4 regions of the Bradyrhizobium sp. cf659 genome follow, and region 3 is predicted to be linked to each of the others. Evidence: predicted binding sites of a transcription regulator. Region 3 holds the regulator's gene; each other region holds the start of a gene.
What was found. The regulator PhoB, encoded in region 3, activates phosphate uptake and scavenging genes when phosphate is short. The targets are predictions, from matches to a motif close to TGTCATNNANCTGTCAT.

Region 1 (4,341 bases), on a different contig from region 3:
CCCTATTTCGACGGCATGAAGAAGGAGCCGGAGCCGGTCACCGACATCGTCGAGGCGCGCATCCTCGCCATGTTCGGCGACAAGATCACCACCGACCACATCTCGCCGGCCGGTTCGATCAAGCTCACCTCGCCCGCGGGCAAATATCTCAGCGAGCACCAGGTGCGTCCCGCCGACTTCAACCAGTACGGCACGCGGCGCGGCAACCATGAGGTGATGATGCGCGGCACCTTCGCCAACATCCGCATCAAGAACTTCATGCTCAAGGGCGCCGACGGCAACATCCCGGAAGGCGGCCTCACCAAGCACTGGCCCGACGGCGAGCAGATGTCGATCTACGACGCCGCGATGAAGTACCAGCAGGAGCAAGTGCCGCTGGTGGTGTTCGCCGGCGCCGAATACGGCAACGGCTCCTCGCGCGACTGGGCTGCGAAGGGCACGCGTCTGCTCGGCGTGCGCGCGGTGATCTGCCAGAGCTTCGAGCGCATCCATCGCTCCAATCTCGTCGGTATGGGCGTGCTGCCGCTGACCTTCGAGGAAGGCACCTCCTGGTCGTCGCTCGGCCTGAAGGGCGACGAGAAGGTCACGCTGCGTGGTCTCGTCGGCGATCTGAAGCCGCGTCAGAAGCTGACCGCGGAGATCGTCTCCGGCGACGGCTCGTTGCAGCGCGTTTCGCTGCTCTGCCGCATCGATACGCTGGACGAGCTCGACTACTACCGGAACGGCGGCATTCTGCACTACGTGCTGCGCAAGCTCGCGGCCTAAGCGCGAATTTGTGAACGGTGGCTCACTGCGACGTGAGTAGAAGGTTAAACGAAGGCGGCCTATCACAGGGCCGCCTTCGCGCGTTTGCGGCATGCTTCGGATGGGCCCGCCCGGCGGAAATTTCGGCCAGGACGGATGAGTGTGTCGCGCCCGTAAGACTACGGTGACCATCAGGCGATAAGATTTCCCTTCCCACGAGCAATGGTGTGCGGCGTTCGACATGACAGCAATGACGGCTTCTCATCCGATTTCACGTTGGTCCGGTGCCCTCTGGTCGGGAGCACTCGGTATCTGTGCGATCGTCGCCGTCATCCGTCCCGCCCAGGCTGATCCCCGCGCCGTGGTCGAGCTCTTCACCTCGCAGGGCTGCTCCTCCTGTCCGCCCGCCGACAAGATCATCGGCGATCTCTCCAGCGACCCCTCGATCATCGCGCTGAGCATGCCGATCGATTATTGGGATTATCTCGGCTGGAAGGACACGCTGGCGGATTCGCGCTTCTCGGCGCGGCAGCGCGCCTATTCGCGCATGCGCGGCGACCGCGAGGTCTACACGCCGCAGGTCGTGGTGAATGGCTCGACGCATGTCATCGGCAGTGATCGTGCCGGCATCGAGAGCGCGATCGGCAAGACCGACAAGGGCACGGGCGTGATGAGCGTGCCGGTGACGATGTCGCTCTCGGGCAAGCAGATTAACGTGTCGGTGGCCGCGAGCAAGGAGCCGGCGATCTCGCACGGCGAGGTCTGGATCTGCTCGATCGCGAGGTCAGTGCCGATCGCGATCGCCAAAGGCGAAAATCGCGGACAGCAAGTCACCTATCACAACGTGGTGCGCAACCTGCTCAAGGTCGGCGACTGGACCGGTCGTCCGGAAAGCTGGACGGTGCCGATCGAGAACCTTACGCGCGACGGCGTCGACGGCGCGGTGGTCTATGTCCAGGACGGCAGCCGCGAGAAACCCGGCCCGATGCTGGGCGCGGCGTACACGTCGCTGCACTGATTCGAATCTCTCGCTAGCGTCGTGCTCGCATCCTCACCATGAGGGGAGAGAGCGTATGTAAGATTGTCTCGGACAATCTGCTCTCTCGTCATTCCGGGGCGCCCCACTTTTTGGCGCGAGCCCGGAATCCATTTCTCAGCTGGGAAATTCGGATTGATGGATTTCGGGTTCCCGCTTCGCGCGCCCCGAAATGACAGCGCGGCAGAAACATCCCGACACAAACAAAAAAGGACCAACTTGCGCTGGCCCTCCTTGTCGTGCGTACAGACCCGATCCTATCGACCCCGGGGGGCTGGGGGCTGAGGAATCCGGAACCGAAAGGACCGGGTCAACGCACACAGGTCTTTTCGCAGTGCAGGGCGGCAGGCGCTGGGCGGAAAAGCGGCGATACTATGATTCCTGCTAACGATCCCGTGACGGTTCGTCGCGACAGAGTTCCACCGTTGCGTGTGCTCCGATTCACGCCCGATTCGATGGGTTGCACCGGGAGCTCTTCCAAAGAGCCCTCGAGAGCCCCTTGCGGCGGGGAACGGTTGGCGCAATCATGCGATTGTCATGATCCGCGGTTCCGGGGACGGTTTTCGCGGACGCGATCATGCCGTGCGATGAGGAGGCGCTTCCCATGAGTCTGATGTCGGAGGATGCCGATCCGAGTGAGCAGCGCGCGGCGGCGCGCCCCGTCGCTGCGAATGCGCAGCCGAACCAGGTGACCTTCAACCGGCTCGAGCTGCGCCGAATTCTCAATCTCTACGGCCGCATGGTCGCGGACGGCGAGTGGCGCGACTATGCCATCGACTTCCTGAAGGACCGCGCGGTGTTCTCAGTCTATCGCCGCGCCTCGGAAGTGCCGATCTATCGCATCGAGAAGGACCCGCGCCTCGCGCGCAAGCAGGGCATGTACAGCGTGATCTCGGCGACCGGCCTGATCCTGCGCCGCGGCCACGAGCTCGAGCGCGTGCTGCTGGTGATCGATCGCAAGCTGGCGGTGGTGTAGCCCAACGCCGTCATTCCGGGGCGCGACGAAGTCGCGAACCCGGAATCCCGATCCGTATTCGCTCACAACTTCCGGATTCCGGGTTCGCGCTTGCGCGCGCCCCGGAATGACCGTGTGAGCCCTACTTCCCCGGCACCGTGCTTGCGCCCTCGCCGAGCTCGCGCTGCATCATCACCGTGTCTAGCCAGCGGCCGAATTTCAGCCCGACATTGGGATGCGTGCCGATCATCCTGAAGCCGCCTTTGGTGTGCACGCCGATCGAGCCGGCATTGGCGGAATCGCCGATCACCGCGATCATCTGGCGGAAGCCGCGCGCCTCGCACTCGGTGATCAGCCGCTCCAGCAGCAACGAGCCGACGCCGCGGCGGTGGAAGGAGGGATCGAGATAGATCGAGTTCTCGACCGTGAAGCGATAGGCCGGCCGCGGCCGGTAGGCGCCGGCATAGGCGTAGCCGGCGACGCGCCCGTCGAGGATGGCGACGAAATAGGGATAGCCGCCGTCGACCAGCGCGCGGTAGCGCCGCGTCATCTCGGCAAGATCGGGCGGTTCCAGCTCGAACGTCGCCGTGCCCTCGCGGACGGCCTGCTGGTAGATGGCGGTGATGGCGGGGAGGTCGGCCTCAAGGGTGGGCCTGATTTCAGGTGTGGACATGGGGAAAGATTAGAGCCTTCCCGCGGCGGCCGGAAGGGGCAACATCGTTTCCACATACTCCGTCATTGCGAGGAGCCCTTGCGACGAAGCAATCCAGAAATGCATCCGCGGAGGCACTCTGGATTGCTTCGCTGCGCTCGCAATGACGGTGTTCGTGGAGGCACCCTGCCCAAAACAAAAACCCCGGCCTTGCGGCCGGGGTTCGTGTCCATTCTCTCGTCGCAGTGCTTAGTCGCGCTGGCCGAGGAGCTGCAGAAGCAGCGTGAACAGGTTGATGAAGTTCAGGTACAGCGACAGCGCGCCGGTGATGGCCGCACGCTCTGCGATGTCACCGCCGGCCGCAGCGTAGCCGTAGATGTAGTCGTTCTTCAGCCGCTGGGTATCCCAGGCGGTGAGGCCCGCGAACACGAGCACGCCGACCACGGACACGATGAACTGGAGCATCGAGCTCGCCAGGAACAGGTTCACCAGGCTGGCGATGATGATGCCGATCAGGCCCATGAACAGGAACGAGCCCATCCCGGTCATGTCACGCTTGGTGGTGTAGCCGTAGAGGCTGAGCGCACCGAAGGTCGCCGCGGTGATGAAGAACACCCGCACGATCGAGGTGTGCGTGAACACCAGGAAGATCGACGACAGCGAGATGCCCATCAGCGCCGAGAACACCCAGAACAGGATCTGGGCGGTCGAGGGTGCCAGACGGTTGATGCCTGCCGAGATCACGAACACCATGGCGAGCGGCGCGAGCATGAACAGCCACTTCAGGGGGCTGACGAACATCGCATAGCCGAACGGCGTCAGGAACAGCTTGCCGACGCGGACGGCTTCCGGGGTCGGAACGTCAGTCACGGCGGCCATGTAGACGCCGAGTGCGGCAAGGCCCGTGATGGCGAGGCCAATGCTCATGTAATTGTAGATGCGCAGCATGTAGGC
Region 2 (4,341 bases), on a different contig from region 3:
AAGAACGTACGCAGGTTAACTTCGGCGCCGATCGCGGCAAGAAGCAGCGCGGCGGCGAACACCACAACTCCGAGCAAGAGACGGAGCCGCCTGCGCGCGACCGCCTGATGATAAGCGGCGTTCAGCGCAGCCAGTTGCTGCTCAGGCAGGATCGAAACCGCGACGGTCATCTGTCCAGGAAAAGTGGCCGATCAAAGAGAAAGAGCCGGGTCCATCGACCCGGCTCAAGTAGCTCGTCCCGAAACTCAGGACGCCTTCTTCTTACGCAGTGCATCGACGAACTTGATCAGCTCGATCGTGCCATCCCAGTCCTTGGTGGTGGCGGGATGAAAACCCTTCTTCTGGCCGTCCTGGAGGCGGTCGAAGGCCGCCTTGTCCTTGGCCGGCGCGTCGAAGAACGCCTTCGCGATCGCCGCCTTGGCGTCATCAGGCAGGTCCGAATTATAGGCATAGGGGCCGTTGATGATCGGCGCCGACTTGTGGATGATGCGGAAATCGTCCTTCTTCATCGGCGAGCCGTCGGCATTCTTCAGCATGCCCTTGGTCAGCATCTGCGCCAGCGTCGAATCGTCGTCGCTGGTCCACTGGTTGGCCGCAACGTCGACCGTGCCCTGCGCCAGCGCCAGGATCGCGTTCTCATGGCTGCCGGTGAAGACGACCTTGCTGAAATAGGTGTCGGCATCCGCGATGCCCATCTTGTCGAGCTCGAAGCGCGGCACGTTGTTGCCGGACGTCGAATTCGGGTCGACGAGGCCGAGGTTCTTGCCCTTGAGCTGATCGACACTCTTGTAGGGGCTGTTCGCCTTGACGAAGAACACCGAATAGTAGCCGGTCGAGCCGTCGGCGTTGATGTCGTTGGCAAAGGCGTCGGTCTTGACGCCGGTCAGGCGGGCGCGGGCGAACGAGGCCGAGCCGTAGCTGGCGATATGGATATTGCCGGCGCGTTGGCCTTCGATCACGGCGGCGTAGTCGTTGGCGATGCGCAGCGTGACCTTCACGCCCAATTCCTTGGAGAGATAGCTCATGAACGGCGCCCAGCGTTCGGTAACGCCCGAGGCGTTTTCCGCCGGAATGACCGCGAAGGTCAGCTCGGGATATTTGGCTTTCCAGTCGTCGGCGGAGGCTGAAGTCGTGAACGCGAGCGCAGCGGCGCCGGCAAGAAGTAATCTGCGAGTGATCATGATACCCTCTTCATCGGTTGGGGTCGGTTGACGCAAAAACTGGCAACTACAGAAGCGATGCGGCTCAGGCGGCGGCCGCCGTTCCGAGCGCCGGAATGCCTTCGGGCGCCGGCACCGGCGTGCCGCCCATGACGTCGGTGGCTTCGAGGTCGTAAAGTTCGCGCGCGACGTGATCGGTCAGCGCAGACGGCGCGCCATCGAACACCACACGGCCCTGCGCCATGCCGATCAGGCGGTCGCAATAGCTGCGCGCCAGGTCGAGCGAATGCAGGTTGCAGATCACGGTGATGCCGAAATGCTTGTTGATGCGCAGCAGCGCATCCATCACGATCTTGGTGTTGCGCGGGTCGAGCGAAGCGATCGGCTCGTCGGCGAGGATGATGTCGGGCTGCTGCACCAGCGCGCGGGCGATCGCGACGCGCTGCTGCTGGCCGCCGGAGAGCTGGTCGGCGCGCTGGGCGGCGAGCGCGGCGATGTCGAACTGCTCGAGCGCCGACATCGCCAGCGCCTTGTCCTGCTCGGGCCAGACCTGCGCCAACGAGCGCCAGGCCGGCATCGTCGCGAGGCGCCCCATCAGGACGTTGGTGAGAACATCGAGCCGGCCGACGAGGTTGAATTGCTGAAAGATCATCGCCGAGCGCGCCCGCCACTGCCGCAGCTCCTTGCCGCGCAGCGCGGTGACGTCGATGCCGTCGAACAGGATGCGTCCCTGCGTCGGCGTCACGAGGCGGTTGATGGTCCGGAGCAAGGTCGACTTGCCGGCGCCGGATCGTCCGATCACGCCGACGAATCCGCCGGGGGAAATTTGAAACGAAGCGTCGTCCACCGCGGCTTTTGCGCCAAAGCGGCACGTCAGACCTTCAACCACCAGCATGCAGGGCTCCAGAGTAGCTGGGACCCACCGCTAACGCCGACGCTTGACACTTGTGTGACATGCAGGTTGCGGTGCGGCGATCCAACACACCTCATCCCCTGTCATCGCTGCGTCATGACATTGTCATCGAGCCGCTCGAAGAGGAACGCCCGCCCTCGCGCTTTGGATGCAACATGGCCGACAAAGCCCTTTCAGTCCACCCGACCATCGATCCCTCGGCCAAGCTGCATGAGACCAGGCTCGGTGCCTATACCGAGGTCGGCGCGCGCACGATCCTCCATGAAGTCAGCATGGGCGATTACTCCTATGTCGTGAACGATTCCCAGATCACCTACGCGACCATCGGAAAATTCTGCTCGATCGCGGCAATGACGCGCATCAACCCCGGCAATCATCCGATGCATCGCGCGACACAGGCGCACTTTACCTACCGTTCCAGCGCCTATTTCGAAGGCGAGAGTGACGACACCGATTTCTTCGACTGGCGGCGCCAGCATCACGTCCATATCGGCCACGACGTCTGGATCGGCCATGGCGCGATCGTGCTGCCGGGCCGCAACATCGGCACCGGCGCGGTGATCGCGGCCGGCGCCATCGTCACCAAGGACGTGCCGGCCTACACCATCGTCGCCGGCAATCCCGCGCGCATCGTGCGGCGCCGCTTCTCGGAAGAGATCGCCGGACGGCTTGCACGGCTCGCCTGGTGGGACTGGGATCACGACAAATTGCGTGAAGCGCTGCCCGATTTCCGCAAGCTGGGGATTGAAGATTTTCTCTCCACGTATGAAGCACGGGCACACTCCCCTGCCAATAAACGAAGCGCGGTCGCGTGACAGACATTTTCCTCGAGGGCGGCCGGGCCCTGATCGGCACCGAGTTGGTCGAGGCTTCACTCGGCGTGTCCGGAACGGACATCGCACAGGTCGACGCCTCCCGCGGCCGGGCTCGGCTCGCGATCGACGCACGCAATCTGCTGGTGCTGCCGGGAATCGTCGATCTGCATGGCGATGCCTTCGAGCGGCAGATGATGCCGCGCGCCGGCGTGGACTTCCCGATCGACGTCGCGCTCGCCGACAGTGACCGCCAGGCGATCAGCAACGGCATCACCACCGTGTTTCACGCCACGACCTGCTCGTGGGAGCCGGGCCTGCGCAGCGCCGACAATGCGCGCGGCCTGATGGAGGCGATCGAGCGGCAGCGTCCGCAATTTGCCGCCGACACCCGCTTCCATCTGCGGCACGAGACCTACAATCTCGATGCCGAAACCGAGATCGCCCAATGGCTCGCCGAGGGGCGCGTCGACCTGTTCGCCTTCAACGACCACATGGACGGCACCGTCGCCGACATGGCCAAGCCGCGCAAGCGCAACCGCATGGTGGAGCGCACCGGCTTGTCCAGCGAGGATTTTGACAGGCTGGTCGACCGCGTGATCTCGCGCGCCGCCGACGTTCCGGCCTCCGTTTCGCGGCTCGCGGCGGCTGCCCGCGCGGCGGACGTGCGGATGCTCTCGCATGACGATGCGACACCCGCGATGCGCCAGGAGTTTCGCGAGCTCGGCGCAATGATCGCCGAGTTTCCGATCAACGAGGAGACGGCGCGGGCGGCGGCGAGCCATGGCGATGCCATCGTCTATGGCGCGCCGAACGTCGTGCGTGGCGGCAGCCACACCGGCTGGACCAGGGCATCCGACATGATTGCAAAAGGGCTCTGCTCGGTGCTGGCGTCGGATTATTACTATCCCGCACAGCTGCTCGCCGCGTTCCGCCTCGCCGCCGATGGCGTGTTGCCGCTGACGGAGGCCTGGAGCCTGGTCTCCGCGGGGCCGGCGCGCGCCACCGGCCTTGCCGATCGCGGCATCCTCGCCGCAGGACGCCGCGCCGACATCCTGCTGGTCGACGACACCGTGCCGCTGCGGCCGCGGCTGGTCGCGGTGGTCGCAGGCGGAAAGCTCGTGCATCTTACCGATGCGACACGACTGCTCAGCGCGGCGGCAGCGCCGCGCGAGGCTGTCGTCGCGGCATAAACCGGTTATGCTCGGGCAATGATTCCCCGCTACGCGATCTATTTTGCCGCCGGCGCCGACAGCGCCCTCTCCCGCTTCGGCGCCGGGCTGCTCGGCTATGACGCCTACACCGGCAACGAGGTGCCGTTTCCGCCCGAGGCGCTGCACGTTGCACCGGACTGGCGCGACGTGAGTGCCGATCCCCGCAAATACGGCTTTCATGCCACGCTGAAGGCGCCGATGGCGCTCGCGCCCGGCAGCACCGAGGCGGAGCTTATGGCAGC
Region 3 (4,341 bases):
CATCATCGGCGGCGTCATGCTGGCGCTGGGCCGCGCGCTCGGCGAAACCATGGCGGTGACGTTCATCATCGGCAACTCGTTCCGCATCTCCTCCTCGATCTTCGCCCCGGGCACCACGATCTCGGCGGCGATCGCCTCCGAGTTCGCCGAGAGCGACGGCCTGCATCAGTCCGGCCTGATCCTGCTCGGCCTCCTGCTGTTCGTGCTGACGTTCTTCGTGCTCGCCGCCGCCCGGATGATGCTGATGCGGCTGGAAAAGAAGGCGGGGAACTAAGGCCATGAACCCGATCTATTCACGCCGCCGCCGCAAGGACTTCGTCATCCGCGGCCTCTGCATCGCCGCCGCCGCCTTCGGCGTCACCTGGCTCGCGCTGATCCTGATCACGCTGCTCTACAACGGCGTGGCCGGGCTCAATCTCCAGCTCTTCACCGAGAACACGCCGCCGCCCGGCTCGACCGAGGGCGGCCTGCTCAACGCCATCGTCGGCTCGCTGATCATGACCGTGATCGGCGTCGGCATCGGTGCGCCGCTCGGCCTGTTCGCCGGCACCTATCTCGCCGAATACGGCCGCAACGACAAGCTGACGTCGGTGATCCGCTTCATCAACGACATCCTGCTCTCGGCGCCCTCGATCATCATCGGCCTGTTCATCTACGGCGCGGTGGTGGTGCCGATGCGCGGCTTCTCGGCGATCGCAGGCAGCCTCGCGCTCGCCGTCATCGTCATCCCGGTGGTGCTGCGCACGACCGAGGACATGCTGCTGCTGGTGCCGAACGCGCTGCGTGAGGCGGCGTCCGCCCTCGGCCTGCCGCGCTCGCTGGTGATCAAGCGGATCGCCTATCGCGCCGCCCGCTCCGGCCTCATCACCGGCGTGCTGCTCGCAACCGCCCGCGTCGCCGGCGAGACTGCGCCGCTGCTCTTCACCGCGCTGTCGAACCAGTTCTTCAGCCTGAGCCTGAACAAGACGATGGCCAACCTGCCGGTGACCATCAACAACTTCGTGCAGAGCCCCTACGCCTACTGGAAGCAGCTGGCCTGGAGCGGAGCGCTGCTCATCACCCTGACCGTTCTTGCCCTGAATATTGGCGCGCGCATCCTTGGCGCCGAGAGGACCGCAAAATGAGTGATCTTTCCGTATCGATGAGCGCATCCGGCGGACTGCCCCAGGCGCCGCTGCTGCCGGAAGCGCCGGCCAAGGTGACGGTGCGCAACCTCAACTTCTATTACGGCGAGCACCACGCGCTGAAGAACATCAACCTGACGCTCGGCACCAACCGCGTCACCGCGTTCATCGGCCCGTCCGGCTGCGGCAAGTCGACCCTGCTGCGCATCTTCAACCGGATGTACGACCTCTATCCGGGCCAGCGCGCCACCGGCCAGCTCATGCTCGACCAGACCAACATCCTCGACCCCAGGCTCGACCTCAATCTGCTGCGCGCCCGCGTCGGCATGGTGTTCCAGAAGCCGACGCCGTTCCCGATGACGATCTACGAGAACATCGCCTTCGGCATCCGCCTCTACGAGAAGATCTCGAAGTCCGAGATGGACGGCCGCGTCGAGAAGGCGCTGCGCGGCGGCGCGCTGTGGAACGAGGTCAAGGACAAGCTCAACGCCTCCGGCCTGTCGCTCTCCGGCGGCCAGCAGCAGCGCCTCTGCATCGCCCGCACCGTCGCGGTGCGGCCCGAGGTGATCCTGTTCGACGAGCCCTGCTCGGCGCTCGACCCGATCTCGACCGCCAAGGTCGAGGAGCTGATCCAGGAACTGTCCGAGAACTACACGATCGCGATCGTCACCCACAACATGCAGCAGGCGGCGCGCGTCTCCGACAAGACCGCCTTTATGTATCTCGGCGAGCTGATCGAGTTCGACGACACCAGCAAGATCTTCACGTCGCCGAGCGACCGGCGCACGCAGGATTACATCACCGGCCGGTTCGGCTGAGGAGACGGAACATGGGTTCTGAACATACCGCAAAGGCCTTCGACACCGACCTCCAGGAGCTCACCCGGCTCGTCGCCGAGATGGGCGGGATCGCCGAGCGCATGATCGTCGATTCCGTCGATGCGCTGATCCGCCGCGACGTCGCGCTCGGCCAGCGCGTGGTCGCCACCGACACCGAGCTCGACGCGCTCCAGAAGCGCATCGAGGAGCGCGCCGTGCTCACCATCGCCCGCCGCCAGCCGATGGCGGTCGATCTGCGCGAGATCGTCGGCGCCATGCGCGTTGCGACCGATCTCGAGCGCATCGGCGACCTCGCCAAGAACATGGGCAAGCGTGTCGCCGCGCTGGAGACGGATTTCCATCCGCTCAAGCTGTTCCGCGGCCTCGAGCACATGACCGACCTCGTGCAGCAGCAGGTCAAGTCGGTGCTGGACGCCTATGCCGCGCACGATCTGCCGGCGGCGATGGCGGTGTGGAAGGGCGACGAGGAAGTCGACGCCATCTGCACCTCGCTGTTCCGCGAGCTCCTCACCTACATGATGGAGGATCCGCGCAACATCTCGTTCTGCATCCACCTGATGTTCTGCGCCAAGAACATCGAGCGGATCGGCGACCACGCCACCAACATCGCCGAGACCGTGTTCTACATGATCGAGGGCCAGGCGATCACCGACAAGCGGCCGAAGGGCGACATGACGACCTTCGCCACGACGGTCCCGAATACCTGAAGACGCAAGGAGCGACGACACCATGGGCGCACGCATTATGGTGGTTGAGGACGAGGAAGCTCTCACCGAGCTTCTCCGCTACAACCTCGAAGGCGACGGCTATGACGTCGAGACGGTGATGCGCGGCGACGACGCCGACACCCGCCTCAAGGAACACATCCCCGATCTGATCGTGCTCGACTGGATGCTGCCGGGACTGTCGGGCATCGAGCTGTGCCGGCGGCTGCGGACCCGGCCCGAGACCAAGCAGCTGCCGATCATCATGCTCACCGCGCGCGGCGAGGAGAGCGAGCGGGTGCGGGGCCTTGCGACCGGCGCGGACGACTACATCGTCAAGCCGTTCTCGGTGCCGGAGCTGCTGGCGCGCGTGAAGGGCCTCTTGCGGCGCGCCAGCCCCGAGCGGCTCGCCACCGTGCTCGCCTATGGCGACATCGAGCTCGATCGCGACAAGCGCCGCGTGGCGCGCTCGGGCCGGCCGATCGACCTCGGCCCGACCGAATATCGCCTGCTGGAGTTCTTCCTGGAGCATCCCGGCCGCGTGTTCTCGCGGGAGCAGCTGCTCGACAGCGTCTGGGGCCGCGACATCTACATCGACGAGCGCACCGTCGACGTCCATATCGGCCGCCTGCGCAAGCTGCTCAATCTCGGCCGCGAGCAGGATCCCATCCGCACCGTCCGCGGCGCCGGCTACGCGCTGGATGATCGTTTTGCGAAGGCGGAGCAGACGTAAGTCAGGGCGAGTTGGTCTGGCGAGCTGTCGCCACGATATCGGTGTCGTCCCGGCGAAGGTCGGGACCCATAACCCCAAGGCGCAATTGTTTGTGCGAGAAGGGTAACTCCGAGCCCCTGTAACCACACCTGCTGGTGGTTATGGGTCCCGGCCCCCCGTGCGCAATTGCGCACTCGGCCGGGACGACATCGGAGTATGTCGAGCCGTCATCGCGTGACGGCGCCGTCTTTGCAATCAGCTAGATCCGCGAACTCACCGCGAGGGCTTGGCCGGAGCGCGCCGGCGATCCGCGGCCGGCTGATACGCCACGCGCGAGTGCTGGGCGCAGTAGGGCAGGCCCGACAGCGCCCTGCCGCCGCAGAAGAAGAAATCCGGGCTCGAGGGATCGCCGACCGGCCAGTGGCAGGTCGCCTCGTTCAGCTCCAGCAGCGACAGCCGCTGGCTCATCGGCACCACGTTGTCGTAGGTGACCGGCTCGGCCTCCACCTCGACCTCGAAGGCCTGCGCCAGCGCGGTGTTGCCGCGCGCAATGGGGCGGCTGACCCGCATCATGTGCTGCGCGGGGCGCGCCTTGCGCGGCCGCGGAGCCGCCGATGAGGGGCTCTTGGCGCGGCCGGACAGGCCGAGCCTGTGCACCTTGCCGATCACGGCATTGCGGGTCACGTTCCCGAGCTCGGCTGCGATCTGGCTGGCCGACAATCCGGCCTCCCAGAGCTTTTTCAACTGCTCGACGCGATCGTCGGACCAGGTCAAAACCGTCATTGCACCCTTTCCCTCGCCGTGCGGCTGCCATCCTGGCGCCTCGCGGCGAATGCCTAAGCCTCGAAAAAACCCGTGCCGTCAGAATCCCTTAAGGCTCGCCGGGCGCACCAGATGCGCCCGAACGTTTACGCCGGTACATGAGGACTTAGAGGATCAGAACTGCTGCACGAGATGTCGTA
Region 4 (4,341 bases), on a different contig from region 3:
GAGAAATTCCGCGTTGCCGATGATGACGGTGAGCAGATTGTTGAAGTCGTGGGCGATGCCGCCGGAGAGCTGGCCGACCGTCTCCATCTTCTGCGCCTGCTGAAGCTGCTGCTCGGTCAGCTTGCGCGTGGTCAGGTCGTGGACGATTCCGACGTAGATCAGCTCGCCGTCCTGCCACGCCTGGCCCACCGACAGATTCATCGGAAAGGTCGATCCGTCCTTGCGCAGGCCGCCGGCTTCCCCGGTTGCGAAGCCCCGCGCATGACCCGCGGATGAGGGCCTCTCCTCGTTGGACATCAGCATGCCGATGTCGCGGTTCATGACCTCGTCGGCGCGATAGCCGAACAACCGTTCGCAGGCGGGATTGAACAGGAGAATGCGGGCCTGCGCGTCGAACAGGATGACGCCGTCGACCGCGGTCTCGACAACGGCGGTGAGGCGCGTCATGCTCTCGCGCAGCGCGCGCTGGGCTTCACGGACCTGTCCGAGCAGCTGGGCTGCATCCCGGTTCTTGGTCTCCTCCTCCTCGAGCGCGGCCTGGACCTGCCGGAACTCGAACGCCGAGGGGATCGTCAGGATCTTCGGCAACAGCGGCCAGAGCGCACCGGCCGTGAAGACCGACGCAATGGCCGTCGCCGCCTTGACCATGCCCTCGATGCCGTAGACCGGGACCCAGAGCGTGTAGATCGACAGCACATGCGTCAGGCCGCATGCCATGATGAAGACCGCGAACGCCCAGTAGACCCACCCGAATTTGAGGTCGCGCCGCTTGGTGACGAGGATCGCGAGCGCAAACGGGATCGAGAAATAGGCTGCGGCGATGCAGGCGTCCGAGACGACGTGCAGCCAGATCAGTTCGGGCTCCCAGAGCAGGCAGATCCCGTGTGGCGAGAACATCGAGGAGTCGAGGAGACGTTCGAAGAAGGCCCACATGATTCCACCCCGAGAGGCTTGCAGGTCGGGTCGGCCCGCAGCATTGGTGCCATTGGACGGCTCTGCCGCCCAAGGTCTCACTCATCGGTGGTGGAGGCCAAGGGCCGAGGCCGTGTCGGGCCATATATTGCAGCATGTTCCTGATTCGGGGGCGACAATGCTGCGCCGGATCGGCTCCGCCTGGTTCGCCTGGGCCCGGATCGGTGGTGTCGCGAATCACCGCTGCCGCGGCGGTCCGGCTTGCTGGCGTTGCAGGGGCGCGCTAGGACAGGCCATGGCGGTGTTCCTCTCAAACGCATGTGTCCTGCGATGACCACGCCCGTGGCGCTCACCATTGCCGGCTCCGATTCGAGCGGCGGCGCCGGCATCCAGGCGGATCTGAAGACCTTCGCGGCGCTCGGCGTCTACGGCGCCTCTGCGATCACGGCGCTGACGGCGCAGAACACGCGCGGCGTCACCGGCATTCACGCGGTGCCGGCTGATTTCGTCACCGCGCAGATCGACGCGGTGTTCTCCGATCTCGACATCGGCGCGGTGAAGATCGGCATGGTGGCCCAGGCCGCCAGCATCGATGCGATCGCGGCCGCGCTGGCGCGCTGGAAGCCCCGCCACGTGGTGCTCGATCCCGTGATGGTCGCAACGTCAGGCGATCGCCTGCTGGCGTCCGAGGCCGTGGAAGCCCTGCGCACACGACTGATGCCGCTCGCCTCGGTGATCACGCCGAACCTGCCGGAGGCGGCGGCTCTGCTCGGCGAGCAGGTCGCGGCCAGCGAGGCCGGGATCGAAAGCCAGGGGCGCCGCCTGCTGGCGCTCGGCTGCCGTGCCGTCCTGATCAAGGGCGGGCACGGCGAGGGTGCCGAGAGCATCGACTATCTCGTCACGTCCGAAAGCACGATCGCGCTCGCCGCGCCCCGCATCGCCACCCAGAACACCCACGGCACCGGCTGTTCGCTGTCGTCGGCCGTGGCGGCAGGTCTTGCCAGGGGCGAGACTCTCGAGCAGGCGGTGCGCAACGCCAAGGCCTGGATCAGCGCCGCGATCGCGGCTGCCGACAGCTTCAGCGTCGGCCACGGCCACGGGCCGATCCATCATTTCCACGAGTTCTACTGACGCCGGCCTCGAGCTGCGCGCCGGCCCCGCCGTTAACCAATAAGGCGAGGGGGCCGGGCTTTTGCGGACAGCCATGGCCGCTTCATGTCGCCTGATTGTCGCATGCGACTGATATTCGCGGGGAGGGCGAGGCGAGGTTTGATTCGTATCTGAGGTGCCTCAAAGGTTCAATCGGTCATCCCCCTGTCACGGGATATTGTTACAGGCTGTCGCATGGGAAGCTACGATGTGAGTGACGAGAGCCCTGAAAGGCGCTTTCGCACCTTGTTCATCTCCGACGTTCATCTCGGAGCCCGCGGTTCACAAGCCGACCTTCTGCTGGACTTCCTGCGCTACCATGACGCAGAGACGATCTACCTCGTCGGCGACATCGTTGACGGCTGGGCGCTGAAGTCGAGCTGGCACTGGCCGCAATCGCATAACGACCTGGTCCAGAAGCTTTTGCGCAAGGCGCGCAAGGGCGCCAAGGTGATCTACATCCCCGGCAATCACGACGAGTTCCTGCGCAATTATTACGGCACGCATTTCGGCGGCATCGACGTGGTCGAGAACACCGTCCACACCGGCGTGGACGGCAAGCGCTATCTCGTCATCCACGGCGACATCTTCGATCTCGTGGTGCAGAACGCGCGCTGGCTCGCCCATCTCGGCGACAAGGCCTACGACTTCGCGATCCAGATGAATCGCTTCGTCAACTTCTTCCGGCGCATGTTCAAGGTGCCCTACTGGTCGCTGTCGCAATGGGCCAAGCAGAAGGTCAAGAACGCCGTCAACTATATCGGCGCGTTCGAGCAGGCGCTCGCCGCCGAAGCGCGCCGTCACGACGCCGACGGCGTGATCTGCGGCCACATCCACTATGCCGTGATCCGCGACGAGGCCGGCATCCGCTACATGAACTGCGGCGACTGGGTGGAGAGCTGCACCGCGCTGGTCGAGCACGACGACGGCCATTTCGAGATCATCACCTGGGCGGATCAGGCGCAAAAGCCGGCAGCCGTCCCGCAGGTCGCAGCAAGGGCCGCTTGATGCGCATCCTGGTCGCGACCGACGCCTGGCACCCGCAAGTCAACGGTGTGGTTCGGACGCTGACCAAGCTTGCTGACGCCGCCAAAGGGCTTAACGTTGAAGGTCTTGGCGTCGAGTTCACGTTCCTGACGCCGCAATCGTTCCGCACCTTCGCGATGCCGAGCTATCGCGACGTGCGGCTGGCGATGCCGCGCCCGGCGCGGATCGCGAAGCTGATCGCGGAAGCCCGTCCCGACAGCATCCATATCGCGACCGAAGGGCCGATCGGCCTGATGGTCCGCCGCTATTGCCGCCAGCGCAAGCTGCCGTTCACGACCAGCTTCCACACCCGCTTTCCCGAATATGTCCGCGCCCGGGTGCCGGTTCCGGGCTCGCTGATCTGGCGGGCGCTGCGCCGTTTCCATGCGCCCAGCCGGGCCGTGATGGCGGCGACCCCGGCGCTCGCCGGCGAGCTGACCGAGCGCGGGTTTGACAATGTCGTGCTGTGGCCGCGCGGCGTCGACACGCACTTGTTCCATCCCCGCGCGATCGATCTCTGCCTGCCGGCCCCGGTGTTCCTCTCGGTCGGCCGCGTCGCGGTGGAGAAAAATCTCGAAGCGTTCCTCGACCTCAAGCTGCCCGGCACCAAGGTGGTCGTCGGCGACGGCCCGGCACGGGCTTCGCTCGAAGAGGCCTATCCCGACGCGATCTTCCTCGGGGAGAAGCACGGCGAGGCACTGGCGGAAATCTATGCGGCCGCCGACGTGTTCGTGTTTCCCAGCAAGACCGACACGTTCGGCCTGGTCCTGCTGGAAGCGCTCGCGAGCGGCCTGCCGGTCGCGGCCTTCCCGGTGAAGGGCCCCCGCGACGTGATCGGCGATGCGCCGGTCGGCGCCCTCGATCACGATCTGCGCAATGCCTGCTTTGCCGCGCTCGACATCTCCCGGCAGGCCTGCGTCGAATTCGCCGCCAACTACACCTGGGAAGCCTCGGCGAGGGCCTTTATCGACAGCATAATGGCGGTCGGCGCGGTGCTGCCCGGCCGGAACGGCGGGGAACAGCCACGCTTCGTCGCCTGAAGAGGAGGAATCCTCGCGGGGAGGTGTCTTGCCCGCGCCTCGTCCGCCGCGATAAGGTCAGCCATGACCGAGCAGCCCCTTCCGATCGGCCCTGCCGATATCGATGCCGCAGCGCGGGTGATCGCGCCTTTCGCCATCCGCACCCCGCTGTTGTCCTTTCCCGTGCTCAACGAGCGCGTCGGCGCAAAAGTGTTTCTGAAGCCGGAGATGCTCC

Region 1: BM118_RS28450 (DUF2794 domain-containing protein) is a predicted target of PhoB. The motif match lies at 2,303-2,319, and genes of this name have one in related genera.
Region 2: phnC (phosphonate ABC transporter ATP-binding protein) is a predicted target of PhoB. The motif match lies at 2,166-2,182, and genes of this name have one in related genera.
Region 4: BM118_RS31795 (UDP-2,3-diacylglucosamine diphosphatase) is a predicted target of PhoB. The motif match lies at 2,217-2,233, and genes of this name have one in related genera.

Annotation. Positions count from the first base shown of each region.
Region 1 covers NZ_FOQJ01000008.1:208,480-212,820, forward strand. The annotation lists gene acnA (aconitate hydratase AcnA) at 1-765, shown strand, start outside; gene BM118_RS28445 (DUF1223 domain-containing protein) at 986-1,762, shown strand; gene BM118_RS28450 (DUF2794 domain-containing protein) at 2,385-2,756, shown strand; gene BM118_RS28455 (GNAT family N-acetyltransferase) at 2,878-3,408, opposite strand; gene BM118_RS28460 (Bax inhibitor-1/YccA family protein) at 3,637-4,341, opposite strand, start outside.
Region 2 covers NZ_FOQJ01000004.1:240,556-244,896, reverse strand. The annotation lists gene phnE (phosphonate ABC transporter, permease protein PhnE) at 1-170, opposite strand, end outside; gene phnD (phosphonate ABC transporter substrate-binding protein) at 246-1,181, opposite strand; gene phnC (phosphonate ABC transporter ATP-binding protein) at 1,246-2,055, opposite strand; gene BM118_RS20210 (LbetaH domain-containing protein) at 2,229-2,888, shown strand; gene BM118_RS20205 (alpha-D-ribose 1-methylphosphonate 5-triphosphate diphosphatase) at 2,885-4,078, shown strand; gene BM118_RS20200 (DUF1045 domain-containing protein) at 4,097-4,341, shown strand, end outside.
Region 3 covers NZ_FOQJ01000003.1:236,496-240,836, forward strand. The annotation lists gene pstC (phosphate ABC transporter permease subunit PstC) at 1-274, shown strand, start outside; gene pstA (phosphate ABC transporter permease PstA) at 279-1,124, shown strand; gene pstB (phosphate ABC transporter ATP-binding protein PstB) at 1,121-1,942, shown strand; gene phoU (phosphate signaling complex protein PhoU) at 1,954-2,670, shown strand; gene phoB (phosphate regulon transcriptional regulator PhoB) at 2,693-3,400, shown strand; gene BM118_RS15165 (GcrA family cell cycle regulator) at 3,653-4,162, opposite strand.
Region 4 covers NZ_FOQJ01000011.1:2,007-6,347, reverse strand. The annotation lists gene BM118_RS31805 (PAS domain S-box protein) at 1-933, opposite strand, end outside; gene thiD (bifunctional hydroxymethylpyrimidine kinase/phosphomethylpyrimidine kinase) at 1,243-2,043, shown strand; gene BM118_RS31795 (UDP-2,3-diacylglucosamine diphosphatase) at 2,257-3,069, shown strand; gene BM118_RS31790 (glycosyltransferase family 4 protein) at 3,069-4,127, shown strand; gene BM118_RS31785 (threonine/serine dehydratase) at 4,191-4,341, shown strand, end outside.